DNA from 2 places in the Herbaspirillum sp. GW821-FHT09A12 genome. Region 2 is predicted to be linked to the other one. Evidence: predicted binding sites of a transcription regulator. Region 2 holds the regulator's gene; the other holds the start of a gene.
What was found. Region 2 encodes LexA, which represses DNA repair genes until DNA is damaged. Its sites were predicted from a motif close to ACTGTATNNNNATACAGT; they were not measured.

Region 1 (5,342 bases), 860 kb from region 2:
GGCACGCGGATGCGGCGCAGATGCTTCAAGATGATGTCCTGCGAGCGGCGCACATGCAGCAGCACCGGCAGCCCGAAGTCACGAGCCAGCTTCAGTTGTTCGGAAAAGAAGAATTCCTGCTTCTCGCGCAGCGGCGTCTCCTTCAGTTCCGGCACGAAGAAATCCAGCCCGATCTCGCCCACGCCGATAAACAGCGGGTCGGCCAAGGCGCTTTCGATGGCGGCGCGCAAGGCTTGCAGGTCGGATTCCTGGGCGGTCGGCACGTACAGCGGGTGGATGCCCAGCGCATAGACGCCATTGCCTACCTCACGCGCCAACTGCGCCACGACGCCGAAATTGGCCCGCGCGATGGCCGGAATCACGATCGCCCGCACGCCGGCCCGCGCCGCATCGTCAGCGACGGAGGCGTTATGGCCGCCGAATTCCCCGGCGTCGAGATGGCAATGCGTGTCGACCCACATGTGCGTACTGGTATGGCGTGAAGACTCGATGTGAAAGTACATTAAGTCGCCGGCTTGTGCCGGCGCGCACGCAAAGAGGGCTGGACTGCCATGATCGTCCTGGCATGCTTCCCCCGAAGCGTATTTTTTTTAATGCAGCATACCCGGATTCGTTCCAGGCCCAGAAGCGGGAGTTTACCGTTTAACGGCCGCTTGCAACTCTTAACATGAGTAAAGAAACGGGCAAACAGAATTTAACCCGGATAAACCGCAATCTGCGTCATCTCCGACAGGACAAACAAAATGGACAAACAAAAAGGACGCAATCTCTTGCGTCCTTTTTTCCTGAGCCTGGCAAGCTAAGCCCGGCGCTATCCCGCAATCTCGTCAGGCCGCTTCCAGCGACTTGCCCAGCTTGCGCAGGAATTGCTCGCAACGGTCCAGCTGCGCCAGCGTCACGAACTCGTTGGGCTTGTGCGCATTGTCGATGCTGCCGGGGCCGCACACGATGGTGGGGATGCCGATCTGCTGGAACAGGCCGGCTTCGGTGCCATAGGCCACCTTGCGCGTCTCGCGGTCGCCGGTCAGCGTGCGCACCAGTTCGGTGATCGCCGCCTGCTCGGCCGCTTCCAGCGCCGGGCTACCGGCGAAATTGTCGATTTCGATGCGGGCGTCGGCAAACTCCGCCTGCATCTTCGGCAACAGCACGTCGCGCACGTAGACATCGATCTGCGCCTGGATGTCGGCCACCTTCATGCCCGGCAGGTTGCGGAACTCATAGGTGAACTCGCACAGCTCGGGAATGGTGTTGACCGCGATGCCGCCGCGGATCTGGTTGGTGGTCATGGTGGAAAACGGCACGTCGAAGAACTGGTCGTACGGGCCATTGGCCTTGTAGGCATCAGCGAAGTCGCGGATGGCGCAGATCATGCGCGCGGCGTATTCGATGGCGTTGCAGCCCTGCGGCGTGAGCGACGAGTGGGCCGACTTGCCATGCACCTTGCAGGCGAACACGTTGATGCCCTTGTGCGCCACCACCACGTTCATGCCGGTGGGCTCGCCCACCACGCAGCCGTCGACCTTGATGCCGCGCTTGACGATTTCTTCCAGCATCGCCGGCGCGCCGATGCAGCCGATTTCCTCGTCATACGAGAACGCCAGGTGCAGCGGCTTGGCGCGCGGCATGGCCAGGAACTCCGGCGTGAGCGCCATGGCCGTGGCGATGAAGCCCTTCATGTCGCAACTGCCGCGCGCGTACAGGGCGCCGTCCTTCTCGACCAGCTTGAATGGGTCGGTGTCCCACTTCTGGCCGTCCACCGGCACCACGTCGGTATGCCCGGACAGGACGATGCCGCCCTGGGTCGCGCCCGCATTGGCGCCGGCGGTGGCCGGCAGCGTGGCAAACAGGTTGGCCTTGGTCTTTTCCTTGTTGTGGGCGAACCAGGGCTTGATGCCCTGCTGCTCCAGGTTATCGCGCAAGGCGGCGATCAGTTCAAGATTGGAGTTGCGGCTGGTAGTGTCGAAACCGACCAGTGTTTCCAGCCATTGACGCTTATTCATTTGGTATTGCTCCCTTTCAAAACAGGTACGCGGCAGGCGCCCGCTGGGCCCCGCCGCCACCGATGCAGCCATACAGCCATGCAGCCATGCAGCAAGCTTACTCCGTAATCGGCCCGGCCTGCTGCAGGCCGTTTTCCGACAATCTCAGGACCCGCCCGCAACGCGCGGCCAGGTCGCTGTCATGGGTCACGATCACGAAGGCCGTGCCCAGCGTCTGCGACAGTTCGAGCATCAGCTCAAACGTCTTGTCGGCGGTGCCGCGGTCGAGGTTGCCGGTGGGCTCATCAGCCAGCACGCAGGCCGGATGCGTCACCAGGGCGCGCGCCAGCGCCACGCGCTGGCGTTCGCCGCCGGAGAGCTCGCCCGGCACGTGCGACACGCGCTGCTCCAGGCCGACCCGGGCCAGGATCTCGCGCGCCTGCTGCTGCGCCTGGTCGCGCTTGACGCGACGGATCATCAGCGGCATGGCGACGTTATCCAGCGCCGAGAATTCCGGCAGCAGGTGGTGGAACTGGTAGACGAAGCCCAGCGACTTGTTGCGCAGCTCGCCGCGCGCCGATTCGCCCAGGCTGGCAAAATCCCGGCCCTGCAGCACGACCGAACCGGCGGACGGCGTATCCAGCCCGCCCAGCAGATGCAGCAAGGTCGACTTGCCGGAACCCGAGGCGCCGACGATGGCCACCTGCTCGCCATGATGCACATCGATGTCGATGCCGGCCAGCACCTTCACCGAATATTTGCCTTGGGTGAAGGTCTTGCCCAGGCCGCGCGCGGCCAGTACCACTTGGTTGTTGTCCATTGCCTTATTCATAACGCAGGGCCTCCGCCGGTTTGACGCGGGATGCGGCCCAGCTCGGATACAGCGTCGCCAGGAAGGCCAGCACCACCGCCACGCCGCCGATGGTGTAGACATCGGACCAGATCAGGTCGGAAGGCAACTCGGAGATCACGTAAATGCTCTTGGGCAGGAACTGCACGTGGAAGGCGCGTTCGATGGCCGGCACCACCACGTCGATGTTGAGCGCCACCGCCACGCCCAGGCCGATGCCGATGGCCGTGCCGATCAGCCCCACCAGCGCCCCCTGGATGACGAAGATCTTCATGATGGAACCGGGCGAAGCGCCCAGCGTGCGCAGGATGGCGATGTCGGCCTGCTTGTCGGTCACCGTCATCACCAGCGTGGACACCAGGTTGAAGGCGGCCACCGCGATGATGAGCGTCAGGATGATGAACATCATGCGCTTCTCGGTCTTGACCGCGGCGAACCAGTTGCTGTTCTGCTGCGACCAGTCGCGCAGGTAGAGGTCGCCGCTCAGCGTCGAGGCCAGTTGCTGGGTCACCTGCGGCGCCTGCAGCATGTCGCGGATGCGCAGCCGCACGCCGGTCGGGGCGTCGAGGCGGAACAGGGTTTCCGCATCCTGGATGTGGATGAAGGCCAGCGAAGAGTCGAACTCATAGTGTCCGGCCTCGAAAATGCCGCCCACCGTGAATTGCTTCAGGCGCGGCAATACCCCGGCCGGCGTCACCTGCCCTTGCGGCGCGATCAGCGTCACCTTGTCGCCGATGCCCACGCGCAAGCCGCGCGCCAGCTCGCTGCCCAGCACAATGTCGAATTCACCGGGCTTGAGCGAGGCGAAACTGCCTTGCTTGATCTGCTTGGCGACATCGGAAACCTTGGGCTCCTCTTCCGGCAGCACGCCGCGGATCAGCACGCCGCGCACATTGTCATCGCGCGTCATCATCGCCTGCGCCGCCACATAGGGCGCGGCGCCCAGCACTTCCTTGTTCTGGAAGGTCTGCTTGGCCACCGCTTGCCAGTCGCGCATGGCGCCGGAAGCGTCGAATACCTCGATGTGCGCCAGCACCGACAGCATGCGGTCGCGCACTTCCTTCTGGAAACCGTTCATGACCGACAGCACCACGATCAGCGCGGCCACGCCAAGCGCGATGCCGGCCATGGAAATCAGGGAAATGAAGGAGATGAAACTGTTGCGGCCGCTGCGCTTGCCAGCGCGCGTATAACGGATGCCGACCAACCATTCGAACGGCAGGTTTTTTATTAGACTCAAAATTGCTCCGAGAGAAGGCTGAATGAAAAGCGCGGCCAATGATGTCCCCATCACAACGAATACCGGCGCATTTCGACAGGCGAAGCGCGAAGTTTGCCACAGAATGGGCCGGGCGGCCCAGCTCGCTTGCCCCGTTCGCTGCCGTGCCGGGATAGAGCCCGGCTTTGTCCATAGGTTCTCGGCGACATGAAGTCTTACATTTGCGGCAAGCGGCGCAGCCATCCCGAGGCAGGTTCCATATCGACAACTTCTGCCGCGTATTTTGTCATGGCGCCGCGCCCGGCATTGCGCGCGGAACTGGTTATATATACAGTACAAGGCTTTCCGCAACATCCAACCCCGATACGCCAATACACCAATGCTGCCCGATCCAGCCGCCGCCCTTGATGCCGCCGAGCCCGCCGCCGATGCCGGCAAGGATCCCTTTGCCAGGCTCAACGAGCAACAGCGCGCCGCGGTAGAACATGGCGGCAAGCTGCCGCCCGCCCGGCAAGATCCCTTGCTGATCGTGGCCGGCGCCGGTTCCGGCAAGACCAGCACGCTGGCGCACCGGGTCGCCAAATTGATCCTGGACGGCGCCGATCCGCAACGCATCCTGCTGCTGACCTTTTCGCGCCGCGCCGCCGCCGACATGGGACGGCGCGTCGGCCAGGTGATCGGGCAAGTGCTGCAACTGCCGCCATCGGCGTCGCCGCCGCAACTGCCGTGGTCGGGCACCTTCCATGCGATCGGCGCGCGCCTGCTGCGCGACTACGCGCTGCAAATCGGCCTGGAAAAAGATTTCACCATCCAGGACCGCGGCGACTCGGAAGACCTGATGGGCCTGCTGCGCCATGAGATGGGGCTGACGGCCACCGACAAGCGCTTTCCACTGAAGGCCACCTGCCTGGCTATCTATTCGCGCGCGGTCAACACCCGCGAAGATCTGGGCACGGTGCTGCACACGCAATTCCCCTGGTGCCGCGAATGGGAGACCCAACTGGCCGAACTGTTCGCGCACTACGCCGACGCCAAGGAACAACAGCACGTGCTGGACTACGACGACCTGCTGCTGTTCTGGGCCGACCTGCTGTCCGACGCCGAGCTGGCGCGCCATGTGGGTGAACGCTTCGACCATGTGCTGGTGGACGAATACCAGGACAGCAACCGCCTGCAGGCCGAGATCCTGCAACGCATGAAGCCCGACGGCGCCGGCGTCACCGCCGTGGGCGACGACGCCCAATCGATCTACTCCTTCCGCGGCGCCACGGTGCGCAACATCCTCGAGTTTCCC
Region 2 (5,342 bases):
GATTGAATACAGGGAGTCCGGGTGGCAGGTTGTTCAAGTCCGCCGTGGGTTTGCCTTTTTGCAACGAAAAATAGTCGATGCCCGGAAGATTGAACAGGGGCAGCAGCTGGGTCAGCGGGATGGAACGGCGGCGGTCGTTGCCGTGCTCCGGGTTGCCGCCCCAGACAAAACCGACGCGCAGATTTCCCGGTTTGGACAGTTTTTCGATCTTGTCTTGCCAGATGGCCTTGCTGCTCGCTTCGGCCGACAAATAGGAGGGCAGGACGGGGATGTCGTCGATGGTATCGGTGCCTAATGCATGGGGCAGGCTCATCAGCATGTAGGCGTAATCGCAGCGGGGGATCGGGTCGCTCTCGCGCACCAGCATGATGTCCGGCGAATAGCTCTGGAACAGGCGATACAGGGGATTCTTGACGTGTACGGCGACCTCTGCCCCCAGTTCCTGGACCAGCTTGGCATACCGCAGGAACTGGATGCTGTCGCCAAAGCCTTGTTCGTGCATCAAGAAGATGCGCTTGCCCTTGAGCGGGGCGAGGCCATCCCATTTGGGGATGATCTTGAACAGCTTGTGCACCACGCGATAGACGTCGGCCCGTTCGCGCGTGACCAGGCGGCTTTCATGGTTGGCCCAGCCTTCTTTCAGGTTGCCTTGCAAGAGCTGGCTCAGTGCCAGGTTGTGCATGGCGGTCGAGTAATTCGGCTTGAGTTCCAGCGCCTTCCTGAAATACGGGATGGCTTCTTCGCGGCGGCCATGGTCATGCATGATGGCGCCGATGTTGTTGTAAGTCAGGGCGTGGCTCGGATCGAGTGTGAGCGCCTTGTTGAACAAGGCCAGCGCCTCGTCGACGCGATCCTGTGTGTTTGCAAGGCTGACGGCCAATTTGGCATAACTGTTGGCATCGTTGGGTATCAGTTCGATGACGCGCCGGTAATGTTCATGCGCCTTGTCGACCTCGTCGAGCTTCAGGTAGGCATCCGCGATCTTGTAATGCGCATAGGTGTCCGTGGAGTCCAGCAGCAAGGAGGTCTTGTGCGACTCAACGGCTTCCTTGTACATGTTCATGGCATAGAAGGCTTCACCCAGTGCGGTATGCGCGGGGGCGAAGCTGATCTGCAGCTCGAGCGACTTCATGATCGTCGATACTGCTTCGTTCAAGCGCTTGGCGTCAATCAGGGCCCGTCCCAGGTGGCTCAGCGGGCCCGGCGCGCCGGGCTCGCGCGCGACTGCATCTTCAAAATAGGCGATTGTCGCCTCGGGGTCGTTCTTTTCATGCAGGGCGTTGGCCAGGCCGATGCGGGCCTCGCGATTGTCATGGTCGCAGGCGATGGCGCGTTCGAACAGCTTGATCGCCTCATCGACGCGCTCCTGCCTGAGGACGCAATTTGCCAGGCTGGTGGCGTATTCCGCGTTGCCTGGATCGCCCTCCATGGCCTTTCTCAGCCATTTTTCGCCCAGCGCGTAATCGTATTCCTGTACGGCAATCAAGCCACGGGCATTGTGGGCAAAGATCAGATTGGGGGCGCGCTTGAGCACCGCATCGCACTGTTGCCGGGCTTCGGCAAGCTTGCGCGCTTCAAGCAGATCAAGGCTGGCGCGAACGTCAAGCAGATCTTGCAACTGATATTTCGATGGTGGTGGGGAGGCTTTTGATTTGCCCTTGCGCGTAGACATCAAATTTCCTTGCTAGATGGATCAGTACCGTTCGCGAAGACGAAGGGGGAATGCGACAGCTAGGCATGATATGTGGCTACGCGGCTGGATGAAAGTGCGAACAGAAAGCGAAACAGGGCGTTTTTGCTCAGACTCAAGCTTCGTTTTGCCGAGCTGATGCGGCACGCAAAACGAAGCGATGGCGATGGGCGGGCAGCGGGGATGAATGGCTTACCAGCTACGCAGCAACCCTACTGCGAGCCCTTCGAGGGCGAAGTCTTGCTCATCCTGGTGGATGACGATGGGTTGGAAGTCCGGATTTTCCGGCAGCAGCGTAATGGTGGTGCCGGATTTCTGGTAGCGCTTGACGGTGACGTCGTCCGCCAGGCGGGCAACGACAATCTGGCCGTTGCGCGCCTGCTCGGTCTTTTTGACCGCCAGCAGGTCGCCGTCGAGGATGCCGGCGTCGCGCATGGACATGCCGCGCACCTTCAGCAGGTAGTCGGGTTTGCCCGAAAACAGGGCGGGATCTACCTGGTAGGTTTTTTCCACATGCTCTTGCGCGAGGATGGGCGAGCCGGCCGCGACGCGGCCGACCAGCGGCAGGCTCAATTGCATCAGGGCCGGGTGGGGCAGCGCCATCTGGCGGTTGCCTGGCAGGCCGGCAGCGATCCCTGGCTCCCGCAGCCGGATGCCGCGGGAGGTGCCAGGGGAGATTTCAATGGCGCCCTTGCGGGCCAGCGCCTGCAAATGCTCTTCGGCCGCATTGGCGGAGCGAAAGCCCAGTTCCGAGGCAATCTCGGCGCGCGTCGGGGGGAAGCCGGTGTTTTCAATGGCGTTCTTGATCAGGTTGAGGATCTGTTCCTGGCGCGCGGTGAGCTTGAGCATGTGGAGTGCCTTTCTGTAAAGGAAGGCTGTTTGTATGAACAGTCTGTATTTTTATACAGTTGCCATCTTTGTGTCAACGGCAACATGCGGCGGCGCAACGGATATTGCCCATCCTCCATCCATATATAAATAGAAGCGAGGCAGAGGGGCGATTCCCCGTCGCCGGATGCGGTGGGCCGAACTGTCGCCGCCAGGCCTCGCACAAGCTCGCCAGGATTGCTGTTTGGCCGGATATCTTGTATGATTGCCGGCTTTCCTCTTCCCACACTCGTCTTGACGCCGGGGTGGGCGTTTTGTCAATAGTCCAAAAGGAGTCTACATGCGTCATTATGAAATCGTATTTATCGTCCACCCGGACCAAAGCGAGCAAGTGCCTGCGATGATCGAGCGTTACAAGGGCATCGTCACCACTCGCGGCGGCCAGGTGCACCGTGTCGAAGATTGGGGCCGTCGTCAACTGGCCTACCAGATCCAGAAACTGGCCAAGGCGCACTACGTCTGCCTGAACATCGAAGTCGACAGCGAAACGCTGGCCGAAATCGAAACCGGCTTCAAGTTCAACGATGCCGTCCTGCGCCACCTGACCGTCAAGATGAAGAAGGCCGAAACCGGTCCTTCCCCGATCCTGAAGGCAGTGCAAAAGGAAGACGCAGCCAAGAGCCGCACCGAAGCACCGGCCGCCTGATTGCGCGGCGATTCGTAGCGGAGAGTGAACCAGCTTCAAGTCATCGCCAGCCTGGCCGAACGTGATGTGTTGCGTTATACGCCGGCCGGTATCCCGATTGTGACTGCCAGGTTGCAGCACCAGTCGGAGCAGATGGAAGCGGGGATCAAGCGCCTGGTGGAGTTCGACATTGCGGCCATGGCCGTCGGGGAAATCTCCGGTCGACTCAACAAGGCGACGCTGGGAGCCATGTTCCAATTCACCGGTTTTCTGGCCCGCAGGAATCGCAACAGCAAGAGCGTCGTGTTTCACATCGTTGATTTTGATCCCGTCGGTTGATCCGACACAGACATTACCCAATTTAGATACAGGAGCCAAACCATGGCATTCGGTAAAAAGTTCGATAAAAGCAAACTGAAAAACAAGCGCCAACAGCAAAACCCGCTGTTCAAGCGCAAGAAATTTTGCCGTTTCACCGCCGCTGGCGTTGAACAGGTCGATTACAAGGACGTGGACACCCTGAAGGACTTCGTTCAGGAAAACGGCAAGATCATGCCGGCACGCCTGACCGGCACCAAGGCCCACTACCAGCGTCAGGTCGACACCGCGATCAAGCGTGCTCGTTACCTGGCCCTGCTGCCGTACACCGATCTGCACAACGCATAATCGCCGCCGAGAAATAGGAGAAAAACATGCAAGTCATTCTGTTGGAAAAAATCGTTAATCTCGGTGGTCTGGGCGATGTCGTGCGCGTCAAGGACGGTTTCGCGCGCAACTTCCTGATCCCGCAACGCAAGGCCCGCCGCGCTACCGATGCAGCCATCGCTGAATTCGAAGCCAAGCGCGCCGACCTGGAAAAGGCCGCCGCTGAAAAGCTGGCAGCTGCCCAAGCCCAAGGCGAAAAGCTCAACGGCGCCACCATCGAAATCTCGCAAAAGGCGGGCGTCGATGGCCGTCTGTTCGGTTCGGTCACCAACTTCGACATCGCCGAAGCGCTGGGCAAGCAAGGCTTTGCAGTGGAAAAGTCGCTGGTTCGCCTGCCCAATGGTCCGTTGAAGACCGTTGGCGAGCACCCGGTTGCAGTTGCCCTGCACACCGACGTGGTGGTCGATGTGACCATCAACGTCAAGGGCGAGCAAGCGTAAGCATTGCATTCGCTGCAATTCAATTTGCAATAAGAAAGCCGGGTTCGCCTGGCTTTTTTATTGCCGCCCGACATCGGAACGGAAGCCTTGCCGGCCGTATCCCGAGGCCGGCGCGGTCAAGCCCGGCAAACGGAAATGAGCACGCAAGATGTGGGCTGCGATTTGCCTCCAGCCTGAAACGGCCAACACCCATAGCAGGTTATAATGCGCGCCATGAAAGAATCATCCCGCGCCAAGAAAGACTCCTTTCCATCGTTCCGCGGCCCCAGAGATTCCTCTGATCCCGAGGTCGATTCGCTACGCGTGCCGCCACACTCCATCGAGTCCGAACAATCGGTGCTCGGCGGTTTGCTGCTGGACAACGCGGCGTGGGACCGTATCGCCGATTTCGTCAGCGCTGACGACTTCTACCGTTACGACCACCGCATCATCTTCGAACATATCGTCAAGCTGATCAACAGCACCAAGCCGGCTGACGTCATTACCGTCTACGAAGCCTTGTCCACCAGCGGCAAGGCTGAAGAAGTGGGCGGCCTGGTCTATCTCAACGCACTGGCGCAGAACACGCCGTCAGCCGCCAATATCCGTCGCTACGCCGAGATCGTGCGCGACCGCGGCATCCTGCGCAAGCTCATCACGGTGGCCGACGAGATTTCCGGCAACGCCTTCAATCCGCAGGGCAAGGACGTCAAGCAGATGCTGGACGAGGCCGAGTCCAAGATTTTCGCCATCGCCGAAGAAGGTTCGCGCGGCTCGCAGGGTTTCATGGAAATCCAGCCCTTGCTGACGCAGGTGGTCGAGCGCATCGATGAACTGTACAACCGCGACAATTCCAGCGACATCACCGGGGTGCCGACCGGCTTCATCGACCTCGACAAGATGACCTCCGGCCTGCAGCCGGGCGACCTGATCATCGTCGCGGGACGTCCTTCCATGGGCAAGACGGCATTTTCGATTAACATCGGCGAAAACGTTGCCATCGACAGCGGCCTGC

Region 1: the regulator LexA is predicted to act here: its motif matches at 4,366-4,383, upstream of AC07N6_RS05650 (ATP-dependent helicase).

Annotation. Positions count from the first base shown of each region.
Region 1 is NZ_JBWKPR010000002.1:108,383-113,724, reverse strand. It holds gene AC07N6_RS05670 (TatD family hydrolase) at 1-461, opposite strand, end outside; gene argE (acetylornithine deacetylase) at 828-2,000, opposite strand; gene lolD (lipoprotein-releasing ABC transporter ATP-binding protein LolD) at 2,098-2,811, opposite strand; gene AC07N6_RS05655 (lipoprotein-releasing ABC transporter permease subunit) at 2,804-4,069, opposite strand; gene AC07N6_RS05650 (ATP-dependent helicase) at 4,428-5,342, shown strand, end outside.
Region 2 is NZ_JBWKPR010000002.1:964,704-970,045, reverse strand. It holds gene AC07N6_RS09460 (tetratricopeptide repeat protein) at 1-1,618, opposite strand, end outside; gene lexA (transcriptional repressor LexA) at 1,883-2,539, opposite strand; gene rpsF (30S ribosomal protein S6) at 2,859-3,224, shown strand; gene priB (primosomal replication protein N) at 3,249-3,542, shown strand; gene rpsR (30S ribosomal protein S18) at 3,585-3,869, shown strand; gene rplI (50S ribosomal protein L9) at 3,896-4,348, shown strand; gene AC07N6_RS09430 (replicative DNA helicase) at 4,553-5,342, shown strand, end outside.